DNA from 2 places in the Nigerium sp. genome. Region 2 is predicted to be linked to the other one. Evidence: riboswitches for the same ligand, from Rfam matches in the RefSeq annotation. Region 2 holds a riboswitch; the other holds the start of a gene.
The links. A riboswitch is a leader RNA that binds a small molecule or an ion and turns the genes downstream of it on or off. The one in region 2 is predicted to bind cobalamin.
Positions count from the first base shown of each region.

Region 1 (7,330 bases), on a different contig from region 2:
ATCTCCGGACGCCCCACCTCCCGCGCCAGCGACGTCGCCTCGCTCACCAGCCGCACGAAATTGCACTCCTTGATGTTCTGCGGCTCGATGCCGACGACGCAGCCGGAGCCGGCGAAGGCGTCCGCGCACCAGTGGTACGCCTCGAGAAGCTCAGCGCGGGCACGGTCGCGGTCGTAGCCGTCGGGCAGATTCCGCGACCAGGCGGCCCCGAAGACCGCGGAACCGGCGCCGGCGGCGTCCGCGACCTCGGCAGCCCGCGCGAAGTAGGTGCGCAGGGCGTCCTCGCTGCTGCGCCGGGGGCCCGCGATGAAGAGGCCCTGAGGAATGAACGACTGCAACACGTCGATCGCGATGATCTCGGCCGCGATCCGCCCCAGGGCGGCCGCGCCGGCGCGGGTGCCGTCGGGCGTCCCGAGGTCGAACTCGGTCAGCCGCGCCTCCAGGTAGTCGTAGCCCATGCGGGCGAGAGCGGCCGCGTTCTCGGTGCGGTCCGCGTAGCCGATGCGTCGTTGCATACGGCCAGCCTGCCAGAGCGGACGCCTGCGCGTGCGTTCCCGCGGGAACGCACGCAGCGTCCGGCAGGCCACCCCCGTGGGGACGCCGGGCGCCGTCGGCTGTCACCATGGGCGCATGAGATGTCGTCCTGCGCACCTTTCCGAAGATCCCCGATGAGCGACCTCGACCGCCTCGCCGAGCCCGATCGCGCCTGGGCGGACGCCGTGGTCGCCGCGTGCGCCCCGGTGTTCGACGCGGCCGGCGTCGGTTTCGTGTGGCAGTGCGTGACCGAGCCCGACGGACGCCTCGCCGCCCTCCTCTGGGAGGCCGACCCGCGCCTCTTCGACGCCCGCTACCCGGACGCCGGCCTACGCGAGTCGTACGGCAGCCAGTTCGACGAGGCACCCTGCATCGACTACTGGATCCACGTCGACCTCGCGGCGCAGACCGCCCGCCTCAACGTCGAGGGCTGGAGCCTGCCCGAGATCGTCGTCCCGCTCTCCGGCCATCCCAGCATGGACGCCGCCCGCCTCGCCGCGCTGGTCGCGCGGCTGCTCGGCGTCCGGCGGGAGGGCCCCTGACGACCCGGGGACGTTCCCGCGGGAACGTCAGGACGTCTCCGCCGACGCCCGCTCGGCTTCGGCGACGATCTCGCGCAGGGCGCTCACGTGCCTGCGATAAGCGGACGCCCCCCGTCGCGTCAGCGACAGCCAGACTCTGCGGGAGTCGGCCCGGTCCCGCTCCTGCTTGACGTACCCGGCGTCCACCAGCGCGGACACCTGCTTCGACAGCGCCGAGGCACTCAACTCCAGGTGATCGCGCACCACACCCAGCTCGACCGAGTTGCCGGCGATGAGCATCGCGCAGATCCGCAGCCGATGCGTGGGGTGGATCACCGGATCCAGGTCGGACGCGCTCATCGGCGCGTGCTCCGGTAATGGATCGCGGACCCGACCAGGTACACCACGCCGGCCCCCAGCGCGCACGGCACGATCAGCGCCGGGCCGACCGGGAAGAACGCGGCCTCGCGCAGCACCGCCGGGACGACCAGCAGCCCGATCGCGACCCCCACGCACGTCAGGAAGGCCACGCTCGACGGCAACGCGCTCGAGATGCCCATCGCCCGGGCCGCGCCGAGGTTCACCACCAGGATGGCCACCCCGATCGCGCACCAGCCCCAGATCCACGCCGGTTCGCCCAGCAGCAGGGACAAGCCCATCAGCGTCAGCAACGCCGCGTTCACGAAGTAGAGCCACGTCGGCCACGGAGCGTCCTTGACGGCCTTCTTGGCCGCGTCCACATCGGCGAGTGCCGCGCGGGCGGAGGCGGCGTCCTGAGCACTGAGGTTGTTTTCCATGACGGAAACTTTAGCTAGATGGTTTCCGTTGTGTCAACTGTTTCGTGGGCGGCAACGATCGCGGCCCCTGCACGCCGTCAGCGCCGCCGCAGCAGGTAGGTGTCGAACATCCAGCCTTTGCGAGCCGCCGCCTCGGCGCGGACGCGGAGCACCTCGTCGGCGATCTCCCCGAGCGGACCGGCCAGCAGGATCTCATCGGGGGTACCGAGGTAGGCGCCCCAGTAGAGGTCGATCCCCGTGGGGTCGATGTGGGCGAAGGTCTGGCGTCCGTCGAGCATGACGACGACGTCGTCGGCGTCGGCGGGCATGCCGTCGGACAGGAGCCGGGCGGGGCTGATCTGGACAGCCCGGCCCTGGCGGTTGAGCGGGATGCGGTGGCGGGCCGCGAGGGCCAGCACGGACGAGATGCCGGGGATCACGCGGACGCCGATCCGCCGGCCCGCGGGCGCGGCGTCCACCAGCTCGCGCACGATCGCGAGCGTGCTCTCGTACAGGCTCGGGTCGCCCCACACCAGGAATCCGCCCCGCTCGCCGTCGTTCAGGCCGGACGCCACGGCGTCCGACCACTGCGCGAGACGCTGGGCGCGCCACCGGGCGACCGCCGCCGGATAGTCGGCGGTCGTCTGCCAGGGACGCGGCGGGTCGCGCAACTCGACGACGCGCAGGGGTGGCTCAGGCGTCCGGTGGGCGGCCACCAGCTCGCGCCGGAACCGGACGGGCTCGTCGTACTCCTCTTCCTTGACGACCACGAAGAGGACGTCGAGGGACCGGATGGCCTTCACGGCCTCGAGCGTGATCCAGTCCGGGTCGCCGGCACCGATGCCGATGAGGGCGAGTTCCCTCGTCGCCGCACCTTCCGTCGCGCCGCGCTCACCCTCGGCAGCGTGCGTCTGACCAGCCATGACGTCGCCTCCCGGGCTACGACGCCGACGCGATCGCGCGTCGGGCGCCCTCGCCGAGGGTGCCCAGCTTCGCCCACGCGACGTCGGCATGGACACGTCCGCCCAGCCCGCAGTCGGTGGAGGCGATCACCCGGTCGGCGCCGACGGCGTCCGTGAATCGGCGGATGCGTTGGGCGACCAGGTCGGGGTGCTCCACGACGTTGGTGGCGTGGCTCACCACGCCCGGCACGAGGACGAGGTCGTCGGGCACCGCCACGTCGCGCCAGACCACCCATTCGTGCTCGTGGCGGACATTGCCGGCCTCGAAAGACAGCGACCCGACCCGGGCGTTGAGGACGACGGGGAGGATGTCGGCGATCCCGATGTCGGTGGTGTGCGGGCCGTGCCAGGAACCCCAGCACAGGTGGAGACGGACGAGCTCCGTCGGCAGACCCTCGATGGCGTGGTTGAGGGCGTCGATGCGGAGCTGGGTGAACTGCTGGTAGTCCGCGACGCTGGGCTCGGGCGTGATCTGGTCCCAGTTCTCGGCCAGCGACGGGTCGTCGATCTGAACGACGAGGCCGGCGTCCGTGATCGCGCGGTACTCCTCGCGCAGCGCGTCCGCCCAGGCCCAGATGTGCTCCTCGTCCGTGGCGTAGTACTGGTTCCCCACGCGGGCGGCGCTGCCCGGCGAGATGGCGGTCAGGAATCCCTGCTCGCCCGGCCGGAGGGCCGCCTTGAGGTTGCGGATGTCGGTGGCCACCGCGTCGTGCCCCGTGTAAGCGAGCCGTCCGGTGGTCGACGGGAACGCGGTGGCGATCGAGCCCGTGGAGACCCCGCCGACGTCGACCGGGTCGGAGTAGACGCGGGGGAAGAGCTGCCGATCCCGTCGGTTGGGGAACGAGGTCAGGCGGAGGTTGCCCGGGGTGGAGACGGCGTCCGGCTGGGTGAACAGGTCGCCGTCGGCGAGTTCGAGTCCGGAGACCCGCTGAAACGAGTACGACCACCAGGCGCCGTAGTCGACCGCGTTCGACATCGCCTTGCCGAACTCGCCGTCGCCCAGCAGCGTGATGCCGGCCTCCCGTTGCCGCGCGACGACGTCGGCGACCGCCTCGGCGACGAGCCGGTCGAACTCGGGGGTTTTCTGCAGCGTGAACCCGTCGTCGGCCAGCGTGCGGGCGGCGTTGGCGGCGATGAGGGCGTCCGTCCGGGGCAGGCTGCCGGACGTCGTGGTGCGAATCGCCTTGTCAGAGGTCGTGTTCGACATGCTCTCTCCTCGAAGCAGTGGTCTGTCTGAGCGCCGGCAGGTCTTCGGGCTCGAGGGCGGACGCCAAGGGCGTTGGTCCTACTGGGCGACGCTTCCCAGCCACCTGGCCAGTGCTCGATGCCGCCGGTCGTTCCCTCATACCGCTGCGGGGCAGCCCCGGAGTCGCACCGGGTTCCCTGTTGCCTCAGCCACCCGGCCCGGGAGGGGGTCCGGCGGCTGAACCAGCACCCCGGACAGTAATCACACGTGTGTTCTTCGTCAACGTGGCCCACGCGGGCGTCCGGGGCGGCCGACCGTCGCGCAAGCGACCCGCCGGGGCCGGGAATCGGTCTCCTCTGCGGCCGTCTAGAGTCAGCCCATGAGCCTCCGCGTGGTCGCCGTCGACATGGACGGCACGTTCCTGCGCCCCGACATGACCTACGACCGGCCCCGCTTCGCGCGGCTGCTCGCGCGGCTGGGCGAGCGCGGCGTCCGGTTCGTGGTGGCGAGCGGCAACCAGAGCTGGCAGTTGCGCTCGTTCTTCGAACCCACGGACGCCGTCGCCTTCGCCGCGGAGAACGGCCACTTCGTCTACGACACGGGCCGCGAGACGCCGCTCTTCGCGGTCGAGCCCGACCCAGCCCTCGGCCGCGCCCTCGTCGGCACGCTGGAAGACCTACGTCACCCCTACCTCGTCTCCTCGGTCGAGGGCGCCTGCATGCCACCTGGGTCCGGGACGCCGACGAGGCCTGGGCGCGGCTGTACTACCCGCGCCTGACGATGCTGGACGATGTCGGCGAGATCGCGGAGACGGTCGTGAAGGCGTCCCTGCGAGTCGACGACCCGGTCGCGGTCGCCGAACAGCTGAGCCGCGCGTTGGGCCACGGGGTCGCGGCGGCGGCGTCCGGCCCCGAGGACGTCGACGTGAACGCGCCCGGCCACCACAAGGCCACGGGACTCGCCCGACTCCTCGACCACTGGGGTGTCGACTGGGCGGACGTCGTCGCCTTCGGCGACAACCACAACGACCTCGAGATGCTGGACGCCGCGGGGCTCGCCGTCGCGATGGCGAACGCGCGCCCCGAGGTGAAGGACGCGGCCGACCGCGTCGCGCCGGCGAACGCTGCCGACGGCGTCCTGGAGGTGCTGGGCGAGCTCTTTCCGGCGCACGACCGCGCGCGGTGAAGCGCGCTTCCCCCGCCCATCCGACCACGAATCTGGAGGACCCCCATGACCCTCGACGCCCTGTTCGCCCGGATGGCGTCCGGCGCGATGTACGACGATCTCAGCCCCGAGCTGATCGAGGCACGCGCAGCGGCGGTCCGCGCGAGCGACGACTACAACGCGTCCTACGGCCGCCCGCCGGCCGAGCGCGAGGCGCTGCTGCACGCGCTGGTCGGGTCGGCGGGTGAGGGGGCGAGCTTCGAGCCGACGTTCCGCTGCGAGTTCGGGCGCAACATCCACCTCGGTGATCGCTTCTACGGCAACTTCGACTGCGTGATGCTCGACGGGGCGCCCATCACGACCGGGGACGACGTCCTGCTCGGCCCGAAAGTCGGCCTCTACACCGCCGACCACGCCCTCGACCCGGTCGAACGCCGCGAGGGAGCGTGCCGCGCAAGGACCATCACTCTCGGCGACAGCGTCTGGGTCGGCGGAGGCGTCACGATCCTCGGGGGCGTGACCATCGGAGACGGGGCCGTCATCGCGGCCGGCAGCATCGTCACCAAGGACGTCCCGGCGCGCACCATCGTCGCCGGAACCCCCGCGAGAATCCTCCGACGCATCACGGACGCCGACCGCTCCGGCTATCGGCCCACCCACTGAGGGGCCGGGAAAACCGCGAGCGTAGCGGCGTCGCGCCGCGAGCCAGCGCCGTTCGAACGGCTGACCTGCTTGTACAAGGTTTGTCTCACGTTTAGGGTGAGCGCAGCGACTCCCGAGAGGACACGCCCATGGCCGAGCCCGGCGACGCCGGCACCGTCGAGGTCTGACCCGGTGACCGATCCGTTCGGTGAGTTGCGGAGTTTCTTCACCGCCTCGCTGATCCGTCCGGTGGAGCGGAACCACGAGGAGAGCCCCGCCGTCCGCCGGCGTCGACGCGTCGTCGTCGGGGTCACCTTGGTGCTCGGGGCGGTCGCGCTGGGCCTGGCGCTGGCCGTCCGCCCGGGAGACCCGCTGTTCTACGCAGCCACCCTCGGGGTCGCCGCACTGTGGACCGTGGGCGCCTTCGCGTCCGGCCCCCTGCATCTGGGCCGCGGACGGGGCCGCTCCGGCGGCCCGACCCGCGGCGTCCTGCAGGGGCTGATCCTGGGGCTGATGCTGCTGGCGATCTTCCTGGCCGGCGCGTTCGTGGTCGCCCAAATCCCCTTCTTGCGCGCGCCCGTCGAGGGCCTGCTCAACCATGCCCGGTACGGATCCCTGTGGGTGGTCGCCATCATCACGGCCATCAACGGGATGGCCGAGGAGCTGTTCTTCCGCGGCGCCGTCTACGCCTCGCTCGACCGGCGGGTCAACGGGCTCGGCTCCGCGGTGTTGTACGCGTCGTCCACCCTGTTCTCCGGGGTGCCGCTGCTCACCTTCGCCGCTCTCTGCCTCGGGTTTCTCACCACCGCCCAACGCCGCGTCACGGGCGGGGTGTTGGGGCCCATCGCGTCTCATCTCACCTGGTCGCTGGGGATGCTCCTGGCGCTGCCCTACGTCTTCGCCCTGGGAGGCTGACATGACCCCACCCCTCGCTCTCGTGACCGGCGCCTCTGGAGCCGTCGGCGCCCGGCTCGTCCCCGCGCTCCTGGATGAGGGCTGGGCGGTGCGCGTCCTGGCCCGCACGCCGGCCAAGCTCGATCCGGCGTGGCGCGACCGGGTCGAGGTCGTCCAGGGGGACGCCTCCGACGCCGACGACGTGGCCGGCGCGCTCGCCGGGATCGGGGTCGCCTACTACCTGCTCCACTCCATGGACGCCGCCGGCCGCTTCCGCGAGCGCGACCGGGCACTCGCCCGGACCTTCGCCGCGGCCGCCCTCGACGCCGACGTGCAACGCATCGTCTACCTGAGCGGCCTGCATCCGGAGGGCGAGCTCTCCGACCACATGGCCTCGCGCGTGGAGGTCGGCGAGATCCTGATGGCGTCCGGCGTCCCCACCGCCGTGCTGCAGGCCGGGGTGGTGCTCGGGGAGGGGTCGGCGTCCTTCGACATGCTGCGGCACCTCACCGAGCGTCTCCCGGTCAGCGTCGGGCCCCGGTGGCTGCGCAACCGCATCCAGCCCATCGCCATCGACGACGTCGTCCACTACCTGATCGCCGCGGCCAAGCTCGACCCCGGCGTCAACCGCACCATCGACATCGGGATGGA
Region 1 is NZ_JBDHZL010000011.1:43,303-50,632, forward strand. It holds gene WMJ97_RS04165 (TIM barrel protein) at 1-515, opposite strand, end outside; gene WMJ97_RS04170 (hypothetical protein) at 669-1,076, shown strand; gene WMJ97_RS04175 (transcriptional regulator) at 1,104-1,415, opposite strand; gene WMJ97_RS04180 (hypothetical protein) at 1,412-1,852, opposite strand; gene cobF (precorrin-6A synthase (deacetylating)) at 1,930-2,754, opposite strand; gene WMJ97_RS04190 (cobalamin-independent methionine synthase II family protein) at 2,771-4,000, opposite strand; cobalamin riboswitch at 4,018-4,241, opposite strand; gene WMJ97_RS04195 (HAD hydrolase family protein) at 4,359-4,757, shown strand; gene WMJ97_RS04200 (HAD hydrolase family protein) at 4,760-5,164, shown strand; gene WMJ97_RS04205 (sugar O-acetyltransferase) at 5,210-5,806, shown strand; gene WMJ97_RS04210 (CPBP family intramembrane glutamic endopeptidase) at 5,978-6,700, shown strand; partial or broken gene WMJ97_RS04215 (NAD(P)H-binding protein) at 6,702-7,330, shown strand, end outside.
Region 1: it holds a riboswitch for cobalamin, as region 2 does, so the genes downstream of both, WMJ97_RS04190 (cobalamin-independent methionine synthase II family protein) here and mutA (methylmalonyl-CoA mutase small subunit) in region 2, are expected to answer to the same signal.

Region 2 (11,693 bases):
GGGTGAACGGGTCGAACGTGCTGGTCTCCGCGCCCGACGTCAACGAGCTGCGGGCCGGCCTGCGGGCCCTGGACTTCCTCGTGGTCACCGAGTTCTTCCTCTCCGAGACGGCCCGGCTGGCCGATCTCGTGCTGCCCGTGCCGCAGTGGGCGGAGGAGTCCGGCACGATGACGAACCTGGAGGGCCGCGTCCTGCGGCGTAATCCGGCGGCGCCGGCGCCCGAGGGCGTCCGGTCGGAGCTGTGGATCATGCGCGAGCTCGCCCGGCGGCTGGGCGCCCCCGGCGTCTGGAGCGACGACCCGCGCGCGGTCTTCGACGAGCTGCGGGCGGCGTCCGCGGGCGGCCGCGCCGACTACTCGGGCATCACGAACGAGGCGCTGGACGCCGGGGTGGCCTCGTACTGGCCCTGCCCGCCCGAGCGGGCGGGGGCGTCCGAGCAGCCCGGCTACGCGGACGGCTGGCAGGGGACGCCGCGGGTGTTCCTCGACGGCTTCGCCCACCCGGACGGCCGCGCCCGGCTGGTCGCCGTGACGCCGCGCGTGCCCCGCCCGGAGCCGGGCACGCTCACCCTGCTCACCGGCCGCTACCTGGAGCACTACCAGTCGGGCACGCAGACGCGGCGGGTGGCGTCCCTGGAGCAGGCGCGTCCGGCGGCGATGCTGCAGATCCACCCGGCGACCGCGATGGTGCTCGGCATCGGCGACGGCGACCTGGCCGAGGTGGCGAACGACCGAGGCGTGCTGGTGCTGGCCGCGCAGTGGAGCGCCGACATCAGGCTGGACGCGGTCTTCCTGCCGTTCCACTACGGCGGCGCGGAGGCGGCGAACGCCCTGGTCGAGCCGCGGACCGACCCGCTGTCCGGCATGCCCGAGTTCAAGAACGTCCCCGTGCGCGTCCGCGCGTACGTGCCGAGCGAAACCGTCGCCTACGAGGAGGCCTCCGCATGACCGCGACCCTGCCGTCCCGCCCGCGCCATCACCGTCCCGACACGCACCGGCTCGCCGAGGGCGAGCAGGTGGTCGTCGTCGGGTTCGGGCCCGTCGCCGGCCGCTTCGTCGACGAGCTGCTGCCCGAGGTGGAGGCCGGCCGCGTCGGCCTCACCGTCGTCGGCGCCGAGACCGAGCCGGCGTACAACCGCGTCCTGGTCGGCGAGCACGCCGTCGGCCGCGTGAGCCAGGCCGAGCTGTCGCTCACGGACGCCGCCGAGCTGCGGGCGGCGGGCGTCCGGGTGCTGCTCGGGACGTCGGTGACGGGCGTGGATCGCGGCGAGCGCGTCGTCCGGGCGGTCGGACCGTCGGGGGCCGTCGTCATGCTGCCGTTCGACCGTCTGGTGCTCGCGACCGGCGCCGACCCGACGCTGCCCGCGACGCCCGGCCTCAGCGAGGGCGGGCGGCTCATCCCGGGGGCCACGCCGCTGCGCGACCTCGCGGACGCCGCCGTCGTGCGCCGCGCCCGCGACCGCGGCGACCGGGTGGTGGTCTGGGGCGGAGGCGTCCTGGGGGTCGAGGCGTCCCTCGCCCTGGGTGAGGAGGGGTGCCCGGCGACGCTCGTGCACCGCGGCGGCTGGCCGATGGGCGCCGCCGTCAGCGAGACCGCCGGACGCCTGCTCGCCCGCTCCCTCGCCGGGCAGGGCGTCGAGCTGGTGGGGGAGGCCGACGTGATCGGCGTCGAGCGCGACGAGGACGGGGCGTTCGCGGGGCTGCACCTCGACGGCGGCCGGGTCGTGAGGGGCGATCTGCTGGTCGTGTCGTGCGGCGTCCGTCCGCGGGTCGACGTCGCCCGGACCGCCGGCCTGCGCACGGCCCGCGGCGTCCGCGTGGGGCACGACCTGGCGGCCGACGTCGCCGGGCGCATCTTCGCCATCGGCGACTGCGCCGACCTGCACTGCGACGACGCCGGCTGCGCGATCTGCGGGGGAGCGCGGCACCTCGTCGGCCTCATCGGCCCCGGCTGGCAGCAGGCCGACTGGCTCGCGCGCAAGTGCGCGGACGAGCTCGCCGGCGTCGCTCCCGAGCCCTCCTGGACGCCCACGCGCCCCGCGGCGCTGCGGCTGAAGTCGCACACGATCGAGTTCGTGACGGCCGGTCAGTGCGGCGGGCCGTTGTGGAGCGCCGGCAGCGACCCGGCGCGCGTCGTCGAGTGGGCCGACGGCTCGGCCGGGACGTTCGTCCGGCTGGACCTGCGCGCCGACCGCTCCATCGCCGGCTACCAGGTGCTCGGCCTCCCGCGGACGGCCGCCGAGGTCGGCCTCATGTACGAGCGCCACACCCCCGTGCCCGCGGACGCCTCCGTCCTGCTGCGCCTGGACGCCCTCGACATCGCCCGGCCGCGCGCCGCGGAGTTCTCCCCGGCGTCGACGGTCTGCCAGTGCGCGGGCGTCGCCCACGCGACCATCAGCGAGGCGGTCGAGCAGGGCGCGGCGACGGTGGACGCCGTCCGGATGGCCACGCGCGCCGGCAGCGGCTGCGGCACGTGCCGGCGCGACGTCGAGGCCATCATCGCCGCGGCGAAGGAGAAGTCGGTCGCGTAGGCGCGGGCGAGGGCGGGGCCGGGCTCCGGCCGGGCGCGTCGCCTGCGACGCCGCTCAGTCGGCGTCCTGCCAGCCGAAGCCGGGCACCTCGCCGGCGTAGGCGGACAGGAACCGCGCGGAGGCGTCCAGGGCGCTCAGGGAGGACGTCCCCACCTGGGCGGCCAACTCGTGGCCCAGCGACGCGAGCTGGGGCGTGGAGCGCAGCGAATCCACCACGGCGCCCTCGATCTGGGCCCACATCCAGTCCACCTGCTGGTCGGCGCGCCGGCGCTGCAGGCCGACGGTCTCCTCGACCCAGGAGCGGTGCTCGCCGACGGCGTCCCACACCTCGTCGAGCCCCTGCCCGGTCAGCGCCGAGCAGGTGAGCACCGGGGTACGCCGCCCGCTGGACTCGTCGTTGATGAGCTTCATCGCGATCGACAGGTCCCGGGCCGTCACCCGCGCCTGGCCGGCGTTGTCGCCGTCGGCCTTGTTGACCGCGATGACGTCGGCGAGCTCCAGGATGCCGCGCTTGATGCCCTGCAACTGGTCGCCGGCGCCGGCCAGCGCCAGCAGCAGGAAGGTGTCGACCATGCCCGCCACGGCCACCTCGGACTGGCCCACCCCGACCGTCTCGACGATGACCGTGTCGAAGCCTGCGGCCTCCACGATGATCATCGCCTCGCGCGTGGCGCGCGCCACCCCGCCCAGGTGGCACCCCGACGGGGAGGGCCGGATGTAGGCGTCGTCGCTCTCCGACAGCTTACCCATGCGGGTGCGGTCGCCCAGGATCGAGCCGCCGGTGCGGGTGCTCGACGGGTCGACCGCGAGCACGGCCACCCGGTGGCCCGCCTCGATGAGGCGGCAGCCCAGGGCGTCGATGAAGGTGGACTTGCCCGCGCCCGGCACACCCGTGAGCCCCACCCGCGTGGCCTTCCCCGCGCTCGGCAGCAGCCGTGCGAGCAGGGCCCGGGCGAGCGGGCGGTGGGCCGGCAGCGACGACTCCACCAGGGTGATCGCCTGCGCAATGCCGGCGCGCTGGCCGTCCAAAACCTGGGCGGCCAGCGCGTCGACGTCGATCCTCCTACGCATCCGCGTCCGAGTCCTCGGACGCCTCGGAGGCGTCCAACAGCTCATGGAGCAGACGCACCGCCGCCTCCGGGATGACCGTGCCGGGCGGGTAGATGTCCATGGCGCCCGCGTCGCGCAGCGCCTGGAAATCCTGCTCGGGGATCACGCCGCCCACCACGATGAGGATGTCGGGACGGCCGCGCGCGTCCAGCTCCTTGCGCAGCGCGGGCACGAGCGTGAGGTGCCCGGCCGCGAGCGAGGACACCCCCACCACGTGGACGTCGGCCTCGATGGCCTGGCGCGCGGTCTCCTCGGGGGTCTGGAAGAGCGGGCCGACGTCGACGTCGAAGCCGAGGTCGGCGAAGGCCGTGGCGATCACCTTCTGGCCGCGGTCGTGGCCGTCCTGGCCCATCTTGGCCAGCAGAATGCGGGGACGCCGTCCCTCGGTCTGCTCGAACTGCTCGACGAGGCTGCGGGTTTCGTCCACGGCCGGGGAACTCCTCACTTCCTTGGCGTACACACCGGCGATGGTACGGATCTGGGCGGTGTAGCGCCCGAACACCTTCTCCATCGCGTCGCTCATCTCGCCGACGGACGCCATGGCGCGCCCGGCGTCGATGCACAGCTTGAGCAGGTTGCGGTCGGGGTCGGTCGGATCGGGGTTGGCCGCCGCCCACGTGAGCTTCTCGAGTGCCGCCTGGGTGGCCGCCTCGTCGCGCTCGGCCCGCAGCTTGACCAGCTTGGCCTTCTGCTCGGCGAGCACCTGGGAGTTGTCGACCTTGAGCACCTCGAGGGGGTCCTCGTGGTCGAGGCGGTACTTGTTGACGCCGATGAGGGGCTGACGGCCCGAGTCGATGCGCGCCTGCGTGCGGGCGGCCGCCTCCTCGATGCGCATCTTCGGGATGCCGGCCTCGATGGCCTTGGCCATGCCGCCCGCCTTCTCGACCTCGGTGATGTGGCCCCAGGCCTTGCGGGCCAACTCCAAGGTGAGCTTCTCGACGTAGGCCGAGCCGCTCCAGGGATCGATGACCCGGCAGGTGCCCGACTCCTGCTGGATGAACAACTGCGTGTTCCGGGCGATGCGGGCGCTGAAGTCGGTGGGCAGGGCGATCGCCTCGTCCAGGGAGTTCGTGTGCAGCGACTGCGTGTGCCCCTGGGTGGCGGCCATGGCCTCCACGCAGGTGCGGATCACGTTGTTGTAGACGTCCTGCGCGGTGAGCGACCAACCCGACGTCTGCGAGTGCGTGCGCAGGCTCATCGACTTGGGGTTCTTCGGGCCGAACTGGTTCACGAGCTTCGCCCACAGCATGCGGGCGGCACGCATCTTGGCGACCTCCATGAAGAAGTTCGTGCCGATCGCCCAGAAGAAGCTCAGGCGGGGCGCGAACTGGTCCACCTTGAGGCCGACCGACTCCCCGGCGCGGATGTAGTCGACGCCGTCCGCGAGCGTGTACGCCATCTCGATGTCGGCGGTCGCCCCCGCCTCCTGCATGTGGTAGCCGGAGATCGAGATGGAGTTCCACTTCGGCATGTTCGCGCTGGCGAAGGCGAAGATGTCGGAGATGATCCGCATCGAGGGCAGCGGCGGGTAGATGTAGGTGTTGCGCACCATGAACTCTTTGAGGATGTCGTTTTGGATCGTCCCCGCGAGTTGCTCGGGCTTCGCGCCCTGCTCCTCGGCCGTCACCACGTAGAGGGCCAGGATCGGCAGCACCGCGCCGTTCATCGTCATCGACACGCTCATCCGGTCCAGCGGGATGCCCGCGAACAGCTCGCGCATGTCGTAGATGGAGTCCACGGCGACACCGGCCATGCCGACGTCACCGGGGACGCGCGGATTGTCCGAGTCGTAGCCGCGGTGGGTGGGCAGGTCGAAGGCCACCGACAAGCCCTTCTGGCCGGCCGCGAGGTTGCGGCGGTAGAAGGCGTTGGACTCCTTCGCGGTGGAGAACCCCGCGTACTGCCGGATCGTCCAGGGACGGTAGGCGTACATCGTGGCGTAGGGCCCGTGGGTGAACGGGGGAATGCCCGCGTAGGTGTCCAGCCAGTCCATGTCCTGGTAGACGGCCTCGGTGAAGAGGGTGCCCACCGGGATCTGCTCGGGCGTGGTCCACGGCTCCCCGGTGCCGGCCTGCGCGGCCAGGGCGGCGAACCGCTCGGCGGCGTCCGCGGGCACCGAGGCGGTGCCCAGATCGATGGAATCGAAACGAGGAAGGGTGCTCACTGTGCAACTCCCATGAGGTCGAGGGTGTGGGTGAGGACGTCGACGACGTCCATGCCCAGGAAGAGGCGTCCGGCGAAGACCTGCTCGGCCTCCGCGGCGTCGTCGCCGAGCTCCTTGTAGGCGCCCGAGAGATAGACGGCCTTCGCGCCGGCGTCCTTGAGGGCCCTGGCGACCTCGAGGCCTTGCTCGGCGTAGACCTTCGCCGACGAGCACAGGTTGGCCACCTGGGCGCCGGAGGCCCGGAAGGCCTCCACGACCTCGGCGGTGGTGCCGCCCTCGCACTCGGGGGTCTCGATGCCGGCGATGTGCCACACCGGGGCGGAGAAGCCTTCGCGCCCGCCGAAGTCGCGCCGGGTGCCGAGGCAGGCCAGGAAGACCTGCGGCCGCTGCGGCGCCGACGCGGAGCGGTCGACGAGCGCCTCGAAGACCTCCGAGTCGCGGTGCCACGGCAAGCCGGCCCGCTCCGGGGCGTCCGGGAACGGCTTCGTCTCCACCGACTTGGCGCCGATGAGCGGGAACTCGCTCACTGCGGTGATCGGCTGCTTGCGGGTGGCCAGGCGCTTGGCGCGCTCGGCGTTCTCGGCATCCAGGACGCCGGCGACGTGCCCGCCGGCCAGGGCCGCGGCCATGCCGCCTGCCGCCTCCACGGCCTGGAACTGCGCCCAGCCGGCCTCGGCGAGGCTGCGGGTCAGTGACTCGACGTAGAAGGAGCCGCCGGCCGGGTCGTTGACGCGCCCGACGTTCACCTCCTCGGCGAGGATGATGCCGCTGTTCCGCGCGATCTTGCGGGCGAAGTCGTCGGCGGGCAGGCCCAGCGCGGCGCAGAACGGCAGCGTGGTGACGGACTCGGCCCCGCCGACGGCCGCCGAGAAGGTGGCGATCGTGCCGCGCAGGATGTTCACGTACGGGTCCTCGCGCGTGAGCTCGCGCCAGCTCGTGACGGCCTCCTGCCGGGCGCCCCGGCGCTCCTCGGCCACGCCGAAGACCTCGCCGACGCGCGCCCAGCAGGTGCGCAGCGCGCGCAGCCGGGCGATGGTGAGGAACTCGTCGTGGGTGGCTGTAACGCGGAAGTTGATGGCGTCGAACGCCTCGTCGGCGCTCACCCCCTGCTCGATGAGGGCGCGCACGTACTCCGTGCCGGTGGCCAGCGCCCAGGCCAGTTCCGCGACGTCGCCGGCGCCGGCGTTGTGGTAGATCGTGGCGTCCACCGTGATGGCGCGCGACTTCGTGTACCCGTCGAGGCGACGCACCCACCCCGCGAGCCCGGACAGGTCGGCGGGGCCGCCGTGCAGGGCCGCGAACCCGAGCGGGTCGATGCCCAGGTTGAGCTGCAGGTCTTCCTTCGCCTTGTCCGAGCCCTCGTACACGGCCAGCAGGGCCTCGGCGGCGCGTTGCTGGTCGTAGCGGCTGGAGACCTCCACCTTGGCCATGTCGAGCAGCACGTCGGCCAGGTCGTCGGCGAGGTCGTCCGGCTGCACGGCGTCGGGATCCACGCGCAGCCAGACGGAGGTGACGCCGCGCTCCAGATCGGTGAGCACGGCCTTCCGGGTGAACGCGGGGTCCGGGTCCTCGTGGAGCGCGCGGACGTCCCAGGCGTCCATCTCGCCGTTGCGCACCGTGGTGCCGCGCGTGAAGGGGACGACGCCGGGGTGGCCCAGGGGGCCGGGCACGTCGTCGGCGCGGTACATCGGCTTGATGTCCAGGCCGTCGAGGGTGTGCACGGTGAGGCGTTGGAGGCACTGCTCGGCGGTGAGTTGGTGGTCCGGTGGGCGGTTGCGGTTGAGAACCTTGGCGACCGCCACCTCCCACTCCTCTTCGGTGGCCGACGGGAAGTCCTCGGCCAAAGCAAGCTGTTCGGGTTCGTCCACGCCGGGGGCGGGGGCGACCGGATCGGTCGTGCTCATGCGACTCCTGCTCCTGAAAGGGTCAGGGTGCCTCTGCTCGGGCACCGGCTAGGTCATGCCAACCGGCGCGCAGAAGACGCGGCGGCAGTTCGTTGCCCCGCTGGTCTGCGTCGCGACCCCCGGCCAGCCGCCGTGGGCGGCGTCGACGGGGGTGGGCACCGTCGTGCCCATCGCACACACCCGGGGGTGCGGTGGCTGGCAATCTTCATGTCTGCTCCTCGGCAATGGCCACGCCCCGGGGAGCTTGCGGGTCACCAACCCGCGCACCCTCCAGGGGCACCGACGCGACGGCTCACGCCGCCACGGCTGGCAGGTCTTCGGGCTCAGGGGCGTTTCGGGATCGCTCCCGGCCTTCCTCCATCACCGCTTCCCAGGCCGTGTGGCCCAGTGCGTCGGTGTGATGTCGTTCCCCTTCACCGCTGCGGGACAGCCCCGGAATCACACCGGGTTCCCTCTTGCGGCGGCTCGCCTGACGACGGGCCGCACCAGCACCGGTCACACTACACAGAACGCCGCGGCGAGGAGGCCGGACCGCGCAATCGGGGCGATCGTCCAGGTGTGCTGCGCGTGGGGCGCGCTTGTGCGTCGGTGGCGTCAGGGCGCCAGCCGGTAGCCGCGCCGTAGGACGGTCTCGATGATCGGCAGCGGCAGCGCCCGCCGGAGGCGGGAGATCGCCATCTCGAGCGCGTGCTCGGTGCCGAGCCCGGACGTCTCCGCCAGCAGCGCCGGTCGCGAGACCACCGCCCCCGGACGCTCGGCGAGCGTCTTCATGATCGCGACCTGAGCGGGCGACAGCGGGACGAACACCTCGCCGACGATCGCGCCCGCGCTCCGGACGATGACCTCGCCCCGCGACGTCTCGGCCCGGACGCCCACCGTCCGGGCCACCTCGGACGCCAGCAGCTTCACCATCGCCCCTTGCCGGAACCGGTCGGGCACGAACGGCGTCACCCCGGCCGCCTCCAGCGGCGCGGCGCACACCGGCCCGATCGCCACGGCGGCGACCCCCGAGTTCAGCGCGGCGATGAAGTCGTCCCGGCGGCCCAACTCCTCGGCCAGGGCGAGCACGGCGTCCACGGCCGGTGCCGCGGCGAACGTCACGGCGTCCAACCGGTGGTCGCAGACCTGCCGCACCAGGTCGGCCAGGCGCCCGGCCTGGTCGGCCGACTCCCAGCGGTAGGGGGCGACGGTGAGCACCCGCGCGCCCGCCGAGCGCAGCCGGTCGACCTCGTGGACGTCGGTCAGCCCGTGCAATTGGACGCCCACGCGCAGCCCCGACACGCCCTCGGCGAGCAGGTCGCTCACGACCTCGGCCATCGTCTCGGGGGTCGCCCCGACCGGGTCGGGCAACTCGAGCGCCCGCACCTGGCCCTTCGCCTTGTTGCCGCGCACCGCCAGCCGGGTGCGGCCCAGCAGCGCCCGCAGGTCGTCGCCGAGGCCGGCCCCGTCGGCGGTCTCCAGCCACCGCCGCAGCCCGTACCCCGTCGTCACCAGGACGACGTCGGGGTCGAGCGCCAGCACCGCGCGGGTCTCCGCGACGACGGCGTCGACGTCGTCGCGCGTCGCCAGCCGCAGCGCGGGGGCGCGCAGCACCTGCGCCCCGCGACGCTCGAGACCCCCGATGAGTTCGTCGGCCCGGCGGTGCGACGTCACACCGATGCGGAAGCCGGCGAGCTCGCTGGGGGGATTCAGTTCGGCAGCCTCAGACACCGATCGCCTTTCGGTGGGGGACGTGGGACGGACGCCTCGCGCCCGGCGCCGCGCCGACCGGACGCAGCGGCACGGCGGGGGCGACCGACTCCTCGACGAACGACAAGAAGGTGGACGCCGGCTCCTCGAGCGGCTGGCCCACCAAGGGCAGCAGCGCGTCGAAGGGGGAGGCGTCCCCGACGAACACCCCGCCGAGGAGGGTGCGGCAATCCGAGGCCAGCACGATCTTCTGGAACAGCCCGCGGGCCGGGTCCGAGTACATCACATCGAGCGCCCCGGGCGTCCGCGACGCCGCGTCCCCGAAGGTCGCGACCTCGATGCCGGGCAGCCGCAGCGCCACCGATGCGAGGTGGCCCGCGTAGCAGGCGGCGCGCCCGGACAACCGGGCCGCGGCGACCTCCGCCATCGCATCGGCCGCGGCGCCCAGGCCGCCGGTACGGCCGCCGTGGCTGGCCACCTCGCCGATGGCGTAGATGTGCGGGTCGGACGTCCGGCACGACGCGTCGACCAGGACGCCCCCGTCGTCGGCGACCGCCAACCCCGCCTCCGCGGCGAGACCGTCGCGCGGGCGCGTGCCGACGGCGGCGACGACCAGGTCGGCCGGCACGGACGCCCGATCGCGGAACTGGACGCCCGTCACCTCGTTGCCCGCGTCGAGGGCGATGCCCACCGGACGCCTGCCCAGGTGCAGCGAGATCCCCGCCGCGCCGACGACCGCGTTCAGCGCCCGACCCGGCGCCTCGCCGAGCTGCTCGGCCATCAGCCACGGCCGGGCCTGCACGATGCCGGACCGGGCCCCCAGGCCGCGCAGCCCGCTGGCGACCTCCAGCCCCCAGACGCCGCCGCCGACCACCAGCGCGACCGGCGGACGCCCGAGGCGTCCCTTCTGCCGCTCCACCTCGGCGCGGATCGCCGCGACGTCGTCGACGGTGCGTAGCCCGAGCGCGCGGTCCGCGCCCGGCACCTTCAGCGTCGCCGCGCGCGAGCCCGTGGCCAGCACGCAGTAGTCGTAGCGGTGCTCGCCGGACGCGGACGCCACCGTTCTCTTGCGGCGGTCGATGCCGAGGGCCCGGTCGCCGACGCGGAGGTCGACGCGGGCGTCGTCCCAGATGTCGGGATCGAGAGTGAGGTCTGTCTCGGTGGTGATCGTCGCGGGCAGGGCGAGGCGGTCGTACGGACGCCGCGGCTCCTGGGTCAGGACGGTCACGCGGGCGTCCGTCGGGGCGATGGCTAGGTAAGACGCCACGAAGCGGTGAGCAGCGGGGCCGCCGCCGATGACGACGACCCGTACGCTGGCGGGGGTGTCGGACATGCGTCGACCTTAAAGAGCGACCGTTGCCCGGCGGTTCCGGGCATGTAACGGTCGCTTTTCAGGCGACTCACTGCGCGCCCATGCGTCTCCGACAAGGGGGGACGCCCTTCCTCCCGCCGCCCGTCGCGGGATGGCGGCGCGCCATGCGGCGGTGGGGTGTCCCGAAGCCGGCGCTGCGCGGCTAGCGAGGATGTCTGCCGGGCCCGCAAGGGCGTCCGGATGAGCCCGACGGCGACTCACCCGAAGGGGGATCTTCGATACCCGCCTGTAACAGATAGCCAATAGTGTGTGCCTCGTGACAAGCGGACTGTTCGACGACTACGCAGGCTCAGGGCCGGCCTACGACGAGATGCTTGGCGGCGACGGCGTGCGGCCTGCCTACAGCTCCGTGCTGCGTCAGATGCGCAAGCTCAGTGATGAGGAAATCCGTTCGCGGTCCGACTACGTGAAATCCACGTACGTCGACCAGGGCGTGACCTTCGACTTCGGCGGCGAGGAGCACCCGTTCCCGCTCGACATCGTTCCCCGGGTCCTGCTCTACGACGAGTGGGTCACGGTCGAGTCGGGCGTGAAGCAGCGGGTGAAGGCGCTGGAGGCCTTCCTCGACGACGTGTACACGCGGGGGCAGCTGTTCGAGGACGGTGTGGTGCCGCGCCGCGTCGTGATCTCCTCGCCGCACTTCCACCGCGCGATGTACGGCGTCCGGCCCCCGAACGGCGTGCACGTCCAGGTGGCCGGCATCGACCTGATCCGCGACAACGAAGGCACGTTCCGGGTGCTGGAAGACAACGTGCGGGTTCCGTCCGGCGTCTCCTACGTCATGACCAACCGGCACGCTCTGTTCTCGGCGCTGCCCGAGGTCACCAACCGGCACCGGATCCGTCCGGTGGAGAACTACCCGGCGAAGCTGCTGGCGGCCCTGCGGGCCGCGGCGCCCGCGGGGGTGTCGGATCCGACGGTCGT
Region 2 is NZ_JBDHZL010000028.1:10,851-22,543, reverse strand. It holds gene WMJ97_RS07170 (molybdopterin oxidoreductase family protein) at 1-947, shown strand, start outside; gene WMJ97_RS07165 (FAD-dependent oxidoreductase) at 944-2,530, shown strand; gene meaB (methylmalonyl Co-A mutase-associated GTPase MeaB) at 2,585-3,601, opposite strand; gene scpA (methylmalonyl-CoA mutase) at 3,594-5,804, opposite strand; gene mutA (methylmalonyl-CoA mutase small subunit) at 5,801-7,708, opposite strand; cobalamin riboswitch at 7,999-8,213, opposite strand; gene WMJ97_RS07145 (uroporphyrinogen-III synthase) at 8,303-9,418, opposite strand; gene WMJ97_RS07140 (FAD-dependent oxidoreductase) at 9,411-10,730, opposite strand; gene WMJ97_RS07135 (circularly permuted type 2 ATP-grasp protein) at 11,026-11,693, shown strand, end outside.